DNA from 3 places in the Lysinibacillus sp. NPDC097279 genome. Region 3 is predicted to be linked to each of the others. Evidence: riboswitches for the same ligand, from Rfam matches in the RefSeq annotation. Region 3 holds a riboswitch; each other region holds the start of a gene.

Evidence for each region. Region 3 has a riboswitch for lysine ahead of ACIQ1H_RS20175 (cysteine hydrolase family protein). Riboswitches for the same ligand answer to the same signal wherever they lie in the genome.
Region 1: another riboswitch for lysine. It lies ahead of ACIQ1H_RS06000 (transporter substrate-binding domain-containing protein); the one in region 3 lies ahead of ACIQ1H_RS20175 (cysteine hydrolase family protein).
Region 2: another riboswitch for lysine. It lies ahead of ACIQ1H_RS13825 (amino acid permease); the one in region 3 lies ahead of ACIQ1H_RS20175 (cysteine hydrolase family protein).

What each region holds. Positions count from the first base shown of each region.
Region 1 is NZ_JBIWDA010000001.1:1,177,402-1,182,166, forward strand. It holds gene ACIQ1H_RS05990 (2-oxoglutarate dehydrogenase E1 component) at 1-872, shown strand, start outside; gene odhB (2-oxoglutarate dehydrogenase complex dihydrolipoyllysine-residue succinyltransferase) at 970-2,220, shown strand; lysine riboswitch at 2,570-2,755, shown strand; gene ACIQ1H_RS06000 (transporter substrate-binding domain-containing protein) at 2,875-3,726, shown strand; gene ACIQ1H_RS06005 (amino acid ABC transporter permease) at 4,005-4,730, shown strand; gene ACIQ1H_RS06010 (amino acid ABC transporter ATP-binding protein) at 4,744-4,765, shown strand, end outside.
Region 2 is NZ_JBIWDA010000003.1:2,202-6,966, reverse strand. It holds gene ACIQ1H_RS13830 (response regulator transcription factor) at 1-157, opposite strand, end outside; gene ACIQ1H_RS13825 (amino acid permease) at 345-1,808, opposite strand; lysine riboswitch at 1,892-2,067, opposite strand; gene ACIQ1H_RS13820 (CynX/NimT family MFS transporter) at 2,246-3,451, shown strand; gene ACIQ1H_RS13815 (nitric oxide synthase oxygenase) at 3,493-4,539, opposite strand; tRNA gene ACIQ1H_RS13810 (tRNA-Glu) at 4,760-4,765, opposite strand, start outside.
Region 3 is NZ_JBIWDA010000007.1:50,255-55,019, forward strand. It holds gene ACIQ1H_RS20170 (MFS transporter) at 734-1,942, shown strand; lysine riboswitch at 2,264-2,448, shown strand; gene ACIQ1H_RS20175 (cysteine hydrolase family protein) at 2,602-3,318, shown strand; gene ACIQ1H_RS20180 (APC family permease) at 3,332-4,675, shown strand.

The DNA.
Region 1 (4,765 bases), on a different contig from region 3:
TTACGGTACACAATTCACCATTAACAGAAGCTGGGGTTGTTGGGTATGAATACGGTTACAATTTAGAAAAAGGCAACGTACTTTCAGTATGGGAAGCACAATTTGGTGACTTTGCGAATATGGCTCAAGTGATGTTTGATAACTTCATTTCAGGGGCACGTTCTAAATGGGGCCAAAAATCAGGCTTAGTTATTCTTTTACCTCACGGGTATGAAGGCCAAGGTCCTGAACACTCTTCAAGCCGTATGGAGCGTTACTTACAAATGTCTGCTGAAAATAACTGGTTTGTGGCAAACTGCTCAAATGCAGGAAACTACTACCACCTATTACGTCGTCAAGCAGCAATGTTAGAAACAGAAGGTGTGCGTCCATTAGTTGTTGTATCACCAAAATCATTACTTCGTCATCCATTAGCTGCAGCAAATGCTGAACAATTAGCAAATGGCGCATTCCAAGAAGTAATCGAACAACCAGGTTTAGGCTCAAAAACTAAATCTGTTGAACGAATTGTATTAGGTACTGGTAAAGTAATGATTGACCTAGCAGACCGCGTGAAAGATGGAGAAGGCTTCGATCACTTACACATTGTTCGTGTAGAGCAACTTTACCCATTCCCAACGACGCAAGTTGCTGATATTATTGCTAAGTATCCAAATGTTAAAGAAATTGTATGGGTACAAGAAGAACCTAAAAACCAAGGTACTTGGAATTACGCATTGGAAACATTATATGAACTATCTGAAGGTAAAAAGCTTCGTTATGTAGGTCGTCCTGCAATGAGCTCAACTTCAGAAGGTGATGCAGATTCTCATAAAGCAGCTCAATCAGCTCTAATTGAAGAAGCAGTTGCTGAAACGGTAAAAGTAAACTAAACATATCATTATTACTGGAAGCTGGGCTACATTGCCTAAGGCGGTAGCCCTTTATGTGCATGAAACGCATGCACGTTAATCAAAGGAGGAAATGAAAGTGGCTGAAATTAAAGTCCCTGAATTAGCAGAATCGATTACAGAAGGTAGTATTGCACAGTGGGTTAAAAAAGTGGGCGACCGCGTGGAAAAAGGTGAATTCATCGTTGAACTTGAAACAGATAAAGTAAATGCTGAAATCATTTCTGAAGAAGCTGGGGTGTTAACACAAATTTTAGCTGAAGAAGGCGATACTGTTCTTGTAGGCCAAGTAATCGCAGTTGTAGAAGCGGGCGAAGGTGCGGCACCTGCACCAGCAGCAACACCAGTTGCAGAAGCTCCAACACCAGCGGCTGCTCAAGCTGTAGCAGCACCAACACCAACACCAGCAGCAGCACCTGTTGTGGAAGAAACTTCTGGCGAACGTGTAATTGCATCTCCTGCAGCACGTAAACTTGCTCGTGAAAAAGGAATCGATCTTGCAGCTGTATCTCCAGTTGATCCACAAGGTCGTGTACGTGTACAAGATGTTGCAGCTCACGGTACAGCACCTGTAGCAGCACCTCAAGCTAAACCAGCTGCAGCGCCACAAGCAGCAGTAGCTGTTGATAATTCACGTGTAACAGTTGAAAAAATGAGCCGTCGTCGTCAAACAATTGCTAAACGTCTATTAGAAGTTAAGCAATCGACTGCTATGCTTACAACATTCAATGAAGTTGATATGACTAATGTTATGGCATTACGTTCTCGTAAAAAAGATCAATTCTTTGAGTCTACAGGCTCTAAACTTGGTTTCATGTCATTCTTCACAAAAGCTGTTGTTGCAGCACTTAAAAAGTACCCTTATGTGAATGCTCAAATCGTTGGCGATGAAATTCACTTAAATAACTTCTTTGATATTGGTGTAGCTGTATCAACTGAAGAAGGTTTAGTAGTACCAGTTGTTCGTGATGCAGACCGTAAAAACTTCGCTGAAATTGAGGATTCAATTGCAGACCTAGCTAAAAAAGCACGCGATAAAAAATTAGGTTTAGCTGATCTTCAAGGTGGTTCATTCACAATTACAAATGGCGGTGTATTCGGTTCATTAATGTCAACACCTATTATGAACGGTACACAAGCGGCTATTTTAGGAATGCACTCAATTAAAAAACGCCCAGTAGAAGTAAATGGTGAAGTAGAAATTCGCCCAATGATGTACTTAGCATTATCTTATGACCACCGTATTATCGATGGTAAAGATTCTGTAGGCTTCCTTAAAACTGTTAAAGAGTTACTTGAAAATCCAGAAGATTTATTATTAAATTCTTAATTCAATAAATGACATGCTAAAACCCTACAAAATGAACTGTTTTGTAGGGTTTTTTTGTAGTTCGTTTAATTTAAGATGTACTTTCGAAAAAAATACTTCATGGTCTAAAGGGCCTTTGTTGAACTTAAAAATAGATTCTTATGGTTTATAATTAATGTTTTTAATAATAAAAATTTGTTAAATAATGCTAAACATTTTTAATGATATTCTACTTAATTTATGGATTTAAGAAGGATTATAGGCTAATTTTGTCATTAGTCAGAAAAATGATAAAACTATCTTGACGAATATGCTAGCTTTATAGTAATATCTATATAACAATAAAATAAACAAACCTCACTTTTGTTTTTCGTGAGGTAGAGGCGCGGTATTTATTAGTCCATTGCTGAGTTAAAGCAAGCGAAGACGTAATGGAGAAGGAAATATCGCCGAAGTATAAAAGGAGCTCGTACTTTTATGCTGGGTCTGCAGTGAATAAGTGCAGGACTGTCCTAGTAAATATAATTCCAGTTTACTAGGTTGTGCTATCTCGGAAACATGGAAATTATAGTGAGGATTTGGGCAACTGTCAATAAAAGGTAAGACCTAAGTTCAGAACTTAGGTCTTTTTTTGTACAGTTGCTTTATTTTTTTTACAGAAAAGGGGAGTTTTAGATGAAAAGAAAATGGTTGTTATTTATGTTAACAGCAATGACAGCAATTCTGTTAGCGGCTTGTGGTACTAGTGACAAGGATGAAAAAGCAACAGGAGATGGTGCAAAGGATGAAAGCGGTGGAGAATTCCGCATTGGGATGGAAGCAGGTTATCCACCATTTAACTGGACACAGCAAGATGATTCTAACGGCGCAGTAAAAATTGCTGATAATGCAGAGTTTGCAGGCGGCTATGATGTACAAATGGCGAAAAAAATCGCTGATGGTTTAGGCAAAAAATTAGTCGTTGTAAAAATGGAATGGGATGGTTTAGTACCTGCGCTTCAATCCAAAAAAATTGATGCAATTGTAGCAGGGATGTCTCCAACAGAAGAACGTAAACAAACAATTGATTTCACTGAAAACTACTATACTTCTGATTTCGTAATGGTTATTAAAAAAGGTAGCAAGTATGAAAATGCCAAATCAATTCAAGATTTCTCAGGTGCAAAAGTTACATCTCAGCTAAATACATCGAACTATAATGTTATCGATCAAATTAAAGGTGTAGAAAAGCAAACAGCGATGGAAAACTTCTCTGCAATGCGTGTAGCGCTTGAAGCTGGCAAAATTGATGGCTATGTAGCTGAACGTCCAGAAGGTATTTCAGCAGCAGCAGCTAATGATAAATTTACATTTGTATCATTTGAAGAAGGATTTGATACAGATATTTCTAATACTTCTATTGCAGTAGGTTTACGTAAAGGTGACGCGAGTCTAGAAAAAATCAATGAAATTTTAAAAGGTATTTCAGAAGATGATCGCCAAAAAATTATGGAAGAAGCTATTTTGCAACAACCAGCAGCACAGTAATATCACTGGAGCTGTCCTAATCGAAAAAATAGTATACTGAGCTGTCTTCTCGTATGCTATTTTTTCATATTCAAGCAGTGCTTTACTTCAAAAGTTTAAGTGACTTTGGGACAGTCTCTATTATAAATTAGTTAATTCAGAGAGAAAGTCAAACTGAATAATGCATGTCTAAGAAGTGTGTCACATAATTTGAATAAAGCTTATTCATTCAAATGAAAAGATGATTTCGCTAAGGCATAATTGATATCAAGCAACAACACGTTGTTAGGAGGAACATCATGAGTTTAGAATGGATTATTTCTATTATAGAAAACAACTGGCAAATGTTTTTACGAGGAGCGTATTATACGTTACTCATTTCAACAATCAGTACAATTATTGGTGCATTCATCGGATTTTTTATTGGGATTATGCATACCATTCCAGTTCGTAAAAAAAATATAAAACATTTTTTATTAAAATGTATTAATTTTATACTGACATGCTATGTTGAATTTTTCCGTGGTACACCAATGATTGTACAAGCAATGGTCGTATATTACGGACTAGATATTGCCTTTGGCATCGATATGCACTTTATTACTGCTGGTATTTTAGTCGTTTCATTGAATACGGGTGCGTATATGGCTGAAATCGTACGTGGTGGGATTGTCTCAATCGATAAAGGACAATACGAGGCTGCTTCTGCGATTGGCATGGGGCATGTGCAAATTATGATGCATGTTGTATTACCGCAAGTTGCACGTAACATTTTACCTGCAACAGGTAACCAATTAATTATGAATATTAAAGATACTGCTGTTTTAAGTGTAATTAGTGTAACGGAATTATTCTTCCAAACAAAATCGATTTCGGGTAATAACTTCCGTTATTTCGAATCTTTCTTTGTCGCATGTGTGCTTTATTTCATCATGACATTTACGGCTTCAAGAATTTTGCTATATGTAGAAAAACGTCTTGATGGACCTGATGCATATCAAAAACAACTGAAAGAAATTGACTAGGGGGAACGAACAAATGGCAATCATTCAAATAGATC
Region 2 (4,765 bases), on a different contig from region 3:
CCAAAATAACTAAATCAAATGTATTACTTAAACAAGTTTGCACTGCCTCTTCACCATTTGTAACGGATGTAACGGCAAACCCCTCCATAGTTAAAAATTTTTCGACCATTTCTCGAATCGTTTCATCATCTTCTACTAGTAATATACGTTTGTGCATGTTGGCACCTCATTTCAAGGTATTCTCTTTATTTCACATTTGTTTTAACTGTTTTACATTTTTATCCTATCTCCTTATAGCTTACCATATGCTAAGTGCCAGTCACTCAAACAATTCTCAAACAATTTACCTTCATCAATGGCAAATAAAAAAAGCTGCCCTCTAATTGATAGGACAGCTTTCATTTCTATTTTTCTACTTTTAAATCACACTGTTGCAGTGGAATCATTTTCGTTTTATGTTTTATTTTATAGCCCAACCACAAGGCGATAAACAGTGGTATCCCGATATAAGAAACAAGGACACCATACCAGTCAACTGAATCACCTGTGAAAGCTGTATAATTTTGACCAATTACAACAATCATACACAATGTAAATGCAAAGAGTGGTCCGAATGGATACAGCTTTGCTTTATATGGTAGTAATTTTAGGTCTAAGCCTTGCGCTTCATACGCTCTACGGAAGCGATAATGACTAAATGCAATACCAAGCCATGCAATGAAGCCTGACATCCCTGAAGCGTTTAAAAGCCACATATAGACAACGCCATCACCAAAGAATGATGCTAAAAATGCTAGGCAACCGACTGCTAATGTTAGCAGTAATGCGTAAATCGGAATTCCACGACGGCTAAGCTTTGCGAAAATTTTAGGTGCGTGTCCATCTACTGCTAATTGCCATAACATACGTGATGACGCATATAACCCCGAATTACCTGCAGACAACATCGCTGTTAAAATAATGGCATTCATTAATGATGCAGCAAAGGCAATACCTAAGCGGTCAAACACTAGTGTGAATGGTGAAACAGCAATATCTTCAGATAATAAACGAGCATCTGTAAATGGAATTAACATCCCAATTGCTGCAATGGCTAAAATGTAAAATAAAATAATTCGCCAAAAGACTGACTTAACCGCTTTCGGAATATTTTTACCAGGATCATCAGTTTCCCCAGCGGTAATTCCTAATAGCTCTGTCCCTTGGAACGAGAAGCCTGCTGCTAGAAATATGCCGAATGTAGCAAGGAAGCCACCATGGAATGGACCATCACTTATAAAGAAATTCGTAAAGCCGACTGGTGCTTGTCCTCCTAAAATACCAAAAATCATCAATAGACTGACGATAATGAAAACAATAACAGTAGCAACTTTTATCATGGCAAACCAATATTCACTTTCACCATAGCTTTTTACAGAAAGTAAATTGAATGTTAGTACGATCGCAATAAATATGACTGTCCATAGTGCCGAAGAGCTGTCTGGGAACCAATACTTCATTATAAGAGAAACTGCTGCAATTTCAGCGGCAATTGTAATCGCCCAGTTATACCAGTAGTTCCAGCCAAGTGCAAAGCCAAGCGCGGGATCTACAAATTTTGTTGCATACGTACTAAATGAACCTGATGACGGCATATAAGCTGCCATTTCACCCAAGCTTGTCATTAAAAAGTACACCATAATGCCGATTAATGCATAAGCAAGAAGTGCACCACCTGGTCCAGCCTGTGCTATAGCACCACCACTCGCTAGAAATAGCCCAGTTCCGATAGTACCACCTAACGAAATCATTGTTATATGGCGGCTTTTTAATTCTTTTTTCAACTCTGGTGCTTTATGACCGAGCTGATTAACTTTAATTTCACTCACGTTAAAGCTTCCTTCCTTTTATAAGAGGCAAAAAAATGCCATCACATGAACGTTGTGATGGCTAAGTAAATCCTCTGTTTCTTCAAAATGATAGCACAACACGTTGTCCAACGTGACAGTTCTGTTCCTTTCGGAGACAGCCCCAGCATGAGGTTTTCAAGTCCCCTCACGCTTCGGCAATATTTCCTTTCAGCTAACATCTTCAATGCTTGTCATCTCCACTAGCTTACTTATAAATACCGCGACCTCTACCTCAATACAAACATGAGGCATATAATTATTAAATTTATGATGTGTCTTAGTTTAACATACGACCTAAGACATTTCAATAAAACGATTAATGTTCTGTATTTTATGAATATTCTACTATTTTTATTAATGTGATAAAGTGTTATAGTGGTTCGAATTATAACTGTTCTATCAGGGAGGTACTTATTTTGACAACTAACGAAGAATCTACTTATCCTAGCAGAAAGATTAACTGGAAGGGCACAACGCTCTTATTAGTTATCGGTGTAATTTTTCTTGCTTCGACATTACGTATGCCATTAACGGTTGTAGGCCCAATTATTTCCTTCATTCGTGAGGATCTCGGTATATCTAACGTACTTGCAGGCTTTTTAACAACAATTCCATTGCTTGCATTCGCACTAGTGTCACCTATTGCCCCAATCGTTGCAAGAAAACTAGGACTAGAATTAACTCTTTTTCTATCAACCATTTTATTAGCACTTGGGATTGTACTGCGCTCACTTGGAACAACAGGGTTACTCGTATTCGGTACAATGATAATAGGTGTAGCTATTTCATTTGGTAACGTCCTCATCCCAGGGTTACTTAAATTAAAATTCCCTTATCATGTTGGTTTACTAATGGCATTCTTCACAATGTCCATGAACTTAACGGCTGGTATTGGTGCTGGTATTAGTTATCCTATAGCCAATGCATCTCTTGGCTGGCAAGGTGCACTTGCCATCGCTATAGCTCTTGTCGTCGTGACTATTTTAATTTGGATTCCACAATTAAAATTTAATAAGCCTGAACCAACTGTAGCTACTACGAAAACTCGTATACCCCTGTGGAAATCACCAGTTACTTGGGCAGTCACTGGCGCAATGGGTTTACAATCGCTATTATTTTATACAACTGCAGCTTGGATTCCTGAAATTTATATTGCCCAAGGAATAGCAGCAGATCGTGCAGGTTGGATGTTCTCAATCATGCAAATTTCCCAAGTACCTATGGCTCTAGCCGTACCAATTATCGCTAGTAAAATGACATCACAACGACCTCTCGTTTTGATGTTTACTGCTTTTTATATTGTCGGCTTTACTGGCCTTGTCATGGAATGGACTAATCTTGCTGTATTGTGGATGATATTGCTAGGATTAGCAGGTGGCGCTTCATTTTCACTTGCAATGATGTTCTTTACTCTTCGTACTCGTACGGCATTTGAAGCAGCTGATTTATCGGGCTTTGCACAATCATTAGGCTATTTATTAGCCGCAGTAGGCCCTATTTTATTTGGTTACCTACATGATTTATTTGGCGGTTGGAACATCGCTGGCTGGCTATTCGTTGTCGTTGCAGTATTACTATTCTTCTGCTCATTTAGAGCTTCTAGAAACGAATATATAAATTAAAAAAAGCAGCTCATCCTACTATGAGCTGCTTTTTTACATTTTTAATAAGGCGGTTTTTGATAAAAGAAATTCGGTGTATTATAAACATTGACATAAGGCTTATGAAAAATATGCGTTGTTGCAGGTGATAATGGGGGAATCAACCAAGTCCAGTTGCCTGTTAAGTCGCGACCTGCCTTCTGCTCAGCTTCTTCAAATAACTTAAATTGCTGTGCAGCAGTATGATGATCGACTATACTTACACCATCTTCTTTAAAGGAATACAGTACAGCAATATTTAATTCAACTAATGAGCGATCACGCCAAAGCGATGCTTGCTTAGTCGTATCGAGCCCAAAAATTTCGGCGATTTTCGGCAACATATTATAACGATCACTATCAGCTAAATTACGTGCCCCAATTTCTGTCCCCATATACCAACCATTGAAAGGAGCGGCTTGAAAGTCGATTCCAGCCATTTGAAAACGCATGCTTGAAATAATCGGCACCGCGTACCATTTCAACGCTAGTTCCTCCACTTGTGGGTGCTCAGGATGGCGAATTACAACTTCTAGTACATCTTCACGTGGTATTGAAAACAATTGTGGTTTACGGTCATCCACCTGGATAACGAGTGGTAACACATCAAATGCTGTGCCCTCGCCCTGCCAGCCTAGCGATTCACATACTCTTGTAAATGGTACAGAATGTGGGTCACCAACAATGCCAGCTTCCGTCTCATAGCCTGCATAACGGATCAACTGATGATTCCAAATTTTTACTCTACCAGATGCAAATACCGTTATTGTTGGCCGAATTTTACCACCATTTGTCGCATATCGAATATGACATAACAACTTCTCAAATATCCCTTGCTCATCTAAAATATCACGGGCATCCTCAACATGGAGTGATTGCCAAAATAATCTCCCGATACATTTATTACTATTACGCCAAGCTACTCGCGCACCAAAAGTAAGCTCCTCTGTTGAAGGAATATATTGTCCTTCATTTTCAACTTGCTGTAATCTATTTGTTAGCCATTGTGCAGACTCATTTTGTTCCATTTGATAAAGTGTTAAAAAACGTTGTATCTCTTGTAGTTTCATGTCGTTTTCCTCCATCTACCCTCATATTAGATGAATAGAAATAAATTCTCCATGAAAAAATTCATCAGAAAACATACATCTTTTATATATGAAATACTTTGTTCAAATTTAAATCGATAGTCAAAAATTCTCCATCAAAATTTTATAAAAACTAAATGAAAAGCTTAAAAAATTACAAAGAAAAAGCATGTAGCAACAATATGCTACATGCTTTACTAGATGACCC
Region 3 (4,765 bases):
TGATGATTTTGTATTTGATAATTTTGTTTTAAGAATAAAGAATTATCGAGATGCAATTAGTTTTTTGAAGGAGAGTTACGAATTAAGTCCTTTATATGTCTTGCGAACTTATGTTAATTTAGCAAATGTTTATAATGAAAATAGGCTAGATCCCACTGAAATAGGAACCTAGCCATTATTGTAAACCCACCAACATCCCTTATGTTGCCACATACACTCCACGCATTGTGAGGCGGTTGCTTGGTTGGAATTAGCATAATGTAAAAGAACGAATTTTCGAGGAGAAAATTCGTTCTTTTTTTTGAACTGACGAGTTGTTTTTTCCGTGTGAGCAACTGTTTAAAATTTTTTTATATAAGCTTAAAGCCATACTAGAAAAGCCTTCAAGCTGTTTTTACCAAAATTTTCTTGTATGAAAATATAGATAACTTTGCTAAGATAGCTTTTGAAATAATTTACCTTTAATACGGTCCAGAGAGGCTGAGAAGGGCTATATGATGTTTTAAGTTATTATTTTTATAATATCTTTGTTTATTCATGCCCTTTTGTCCAATCTGACGAAAGGGCATTTATTTTGCATTTTAGCTGTGATTACACAACTAACGTACCTCTTTTAAAGGAAGTCCCGTGAGGCTTAAAAGGAGAATGGAAACGTTATATTTATATAGATACATCCATTCATTCGTAAATAAAAGAGATTTATTTCATCTAGAACATACTGGAGGAGAGTAGAATGGATTATCGAAAAAAAACCGTGGTCGCATCGGTAGCTGGTTTAACATTAGAGGGTATGGACATCATGTTTATCTCCTTTGCGATGACAATGATTATTGCGGAATTTAACATTGATTTAGCAACGGGAGGACTTATTTCTTCTATCACGAATGTAGGGATGCTATTAGGAGGAATTGTTTTCGGCGTTTTAGCAGATAAGTATGGCAGGGTAAAGGTCTTTACGTATACCGTCCTCTTGTTTGCCATTGGTACGGCTTTAACAGGATTAGCTACAAGCATTGAACAAGTGTATCTATTTAGATTTATTGCAGGAATAGGTGCTGGGGGAGAATACGGTATTGGTATGGCGCTAGTTGCAGAAGCATGGCCGAAAAATAAACAAGGGCGTGCATCTTCCTATGTCAGTGTAGGTGCGCAGTATGGCGTTATTTTAGCAGCATTACTAAGTGCAATCATTCTTCCTACTTTAGGATGGAGAGCATTATTCTTTGTTGGAGTAGTACCTGTTATTTTTGCCTTTATCGTAAGAAAAAATTTAGACGAATCTCCTGAGTGGCTTGCCGCTCAGAAAAATAAAAAGGCTAGTAAGAAAGCTGAAAAGGGTAAGTTGGTACAATTGTTTGAAACGCCACGAACAGCGATTACAACAATTTCACTAATTATAATGGCAACAGTTCAAATTGCAGGTTATAACGGATTAATGATTTGGTTACCATCGATGCTGCAACAGTCGCAAGGTTTATCTGTTTCAAGCTCTGCCATTTGGACAATTAGTACAGCAGTAGGCATGATTGTTGGTATGTTAACCTTTGGACTATTTTTAGACCGATTTGGCGCAAAGCGTGCCTTTGGTGTGTTCCTTATTGCCTCAGCATGCGCTGTATTCTTATACTCTTATGCTACTGGTAGTGTGGGTGTTCTAATTGGTGGCGCAATTGTTGGATTCTTCTCAAATGGCATGTTCGCTGGATATGGAGCGTTGATTGGTAGTCTATATCCCGTTCAAATTCGAAGTACGGCAACAAACACAATCTTTAACTTTGGACGAGCGATAGGCGGTTTTTCACCTATCCTTGTCGGCTATATTTTACAAAGTTATGATATGAAAGTTGCGATGCTCTACTTAGCAGGCTTATATTGTATTTCCTTTATTGTGATGTTAATGCTCAAAAAAGAGAATATAGCGAATGTAAGCGAAACTATATAACATTGATTTAACCATCAATTAAAATGCCTTTGCGTTTTAATTGGTGGTTTTTTTATAAGACTTTTATAAAACAGGAATTGCTTTGAAGCTTTATCCATCAAACTGAAAGAGCAGGAACTCGGAAGAATAAATTGCTATAAAATTATTATTCGATTATTGTTATATTTATTTCATTTCATTATTGTATGAAAGCGTTTTATTTGTCATTTTTTTATAATGAGGCACAACAAATCTTATGAAATATAGTAAATTTATCGTTGACATAGAAAAAATGCAATAATATAATTATTTCAAACAATTAAATAAACCTCACTTTTCCGATAGTGAGGTAGAGGCGCGACAGTTAACAGTACCTAATGGAGTCCGAGAAGACGAAGAGATTAGGTAGAAGGAAATGTCGCCGAAGTGTATGGTGAGTTCTCGCCATCATATGCTGGGTCTGTAGCGAATAGCTGCAGGACTGTCTTCGTAAACATTCGTGTTTATGAAGTTGTGCTATCTCTGTTTAGACAAACAGTGGGAATTTTAAATGGTCGATTCATTTTTAGTTTCTAAATGAGTAGATCATTTTTGTGTTAGACAGATTCTTTTGCACAAAGAATCTGTCTTTTTATTTACCTATAACATATCGGAAATAGAGGGAATTTGGAGGAATTATTATGGAAAATACATCAACATTATATTATGAATTTTTACCGACTGACGGTCAAAAAATAAACGTGAACCCAGATAAAACAGCATTACTAATCGTAGACATGCAACATCAGTTTATTAGCCGAGATGGATTAGATGCACAAGTTGCAAGAGAAAAGGGCATGTTTGAACAATGGGAATACTTCTTTAATCGTATCGACACTTTAACAATTCCGAACAATAAAAAGCTTTTAGAGTTTTTCCGTACAAATAAATTAGAAGTAACATTTGGTCGTATTGCTTGCCATCATAAAGATGGACGAGATCGTTCTCCAGTACAACGCCGTCCAGGTTGGAACAATATTTTATTGCCAATCGGTGATCCTGGAGCGGAGATGGTGGAGGAGTTAAAGCCACTTGATGATGAAATTGTAGTTAATAAAACGACAGATAGCGTATTAAGTGGAACGAATTATGAATTTTTACTGCGCAATATGGGCATTGAAACAGTAGTTTGTACAGGTGTTGTAACGGACCAATGTGTTGCTTCAACCGTTCGCAGCTTAGCTGATGCAGGCTTTGAAGTTATTTTAGTTGAAGATGCATGTGCAGCTGCAACGCAACAGCTTCATGATGCAGAAATTATGATTATGAATCAAATTTATTGCCAAGTGATGAGCACTGATGAAGTAATTGATTTAGTAACGGAAGAACTAGCAAAAAGCAATCCAGTGAATGTGTGAGAGGAAATAGACTATGAGTCAAACAGCCAATGATCATACACCACAGTTAAAACGTGTTTTAACATTAAAAGATTTAGTCATATATGGTATTGCTTTTATGACACCGATTGCGCCAGCTTATATTTATGGCTTTGCAGCAGAGTCTACAGGTGGCATGTTGCCATTAGCTTACTTGATTGCGATGGTTGCCATGATGTTTTCTGCCTATAGTTATGGCCGAATGGCTGCTGTTTTTCCAAATGGAGGATCCACTTATACATATACGCAACGTGCAATTAATCCACATTTAGGCTTTTTTGCAGGGTGGGCAATGTTTATGGACTATGTTTTAGTGCCCCTTATTGTATTTATGGTTGGTGCCTCATATGCGAATGCATTAATACCATCTGTTCCGTATTGGGTATGGGTCTTATTAATTGCAGGTATTATTACGACTGTAAATATTCTAGGGATTGGTATCGCTGCAAAAACAAATCAAATCCTCGTTATATTTATGGGAATTGTAGTCGTTATTTTCGTAATTTTTTGTGTGAAGACAATTGTTGGTGGGGAAAGTAGTACGTCGCTCTTTTCTGTTGTACCATTCTTCAACGATGAAAAATTCGTTATGTCTGCCATTATTTCTGGTGCAGCAATGGCCTGCTTTTCGTTTTTAGGGTTTGATTCGATTACAACACTTTCAGAAGAGGCAGTTAATCCAAAAGATGATATTTGGAAGGCAGCTATTTTAGCTTGTTTAATTGGAGGACTTATTTTTATTGGACAAGCTTATGTAGCACAGCTCGTATGGCCTGATGTGACAAACTTTAGCTCAGCTGATACGGCTCTATTTGATATAGCGGAAAAAGCAGGTGGTGCCGTTCTTGCAACGCTTTATACCGTTGCGATTATTGTATCGACAATAACAGCTGGTTTAACAGGTCAAGCAAGTGCATCTCGTTTAATGTTCAGTATGGGGCGTGATGAGGTACTTTCCAAAAAGTTTTTCACACATTTACATCCAAAATATCAAACACCAATATACAATATTTTATTAATGTGTGTCATTAGTGTTTTAGGAGCGCTGTTTTTATCAGCGAATTTCGTAGCAGAATTAATGAACTTTGGTGGCCTGACAGGATTTATGTTTGTGAACTTATCAGTAATCGTATATTACTTCTTCCGAAAAAAAGAAAAGAAAATAATTCGATACTTATTAATTCCAGGGTTAGGATTCGGTATTTGTTTCTACTTATTTATTAATTTATCACCGATGACATTGAAGATAGGCTTTTTGTGGCTAGCAATCGGTTTTATTTATGCTTTCATTACGACGAAAGGATTCAAGAAGAAACCACCCACTTTTTCGGATTTATAAAATACCTTCGCAAGCGGACAACAACAGCGCAACAAAAAGAGTTCGATTGATGGCATTATTTCGCTATGAAAAAGAATGATACCTTTGCTG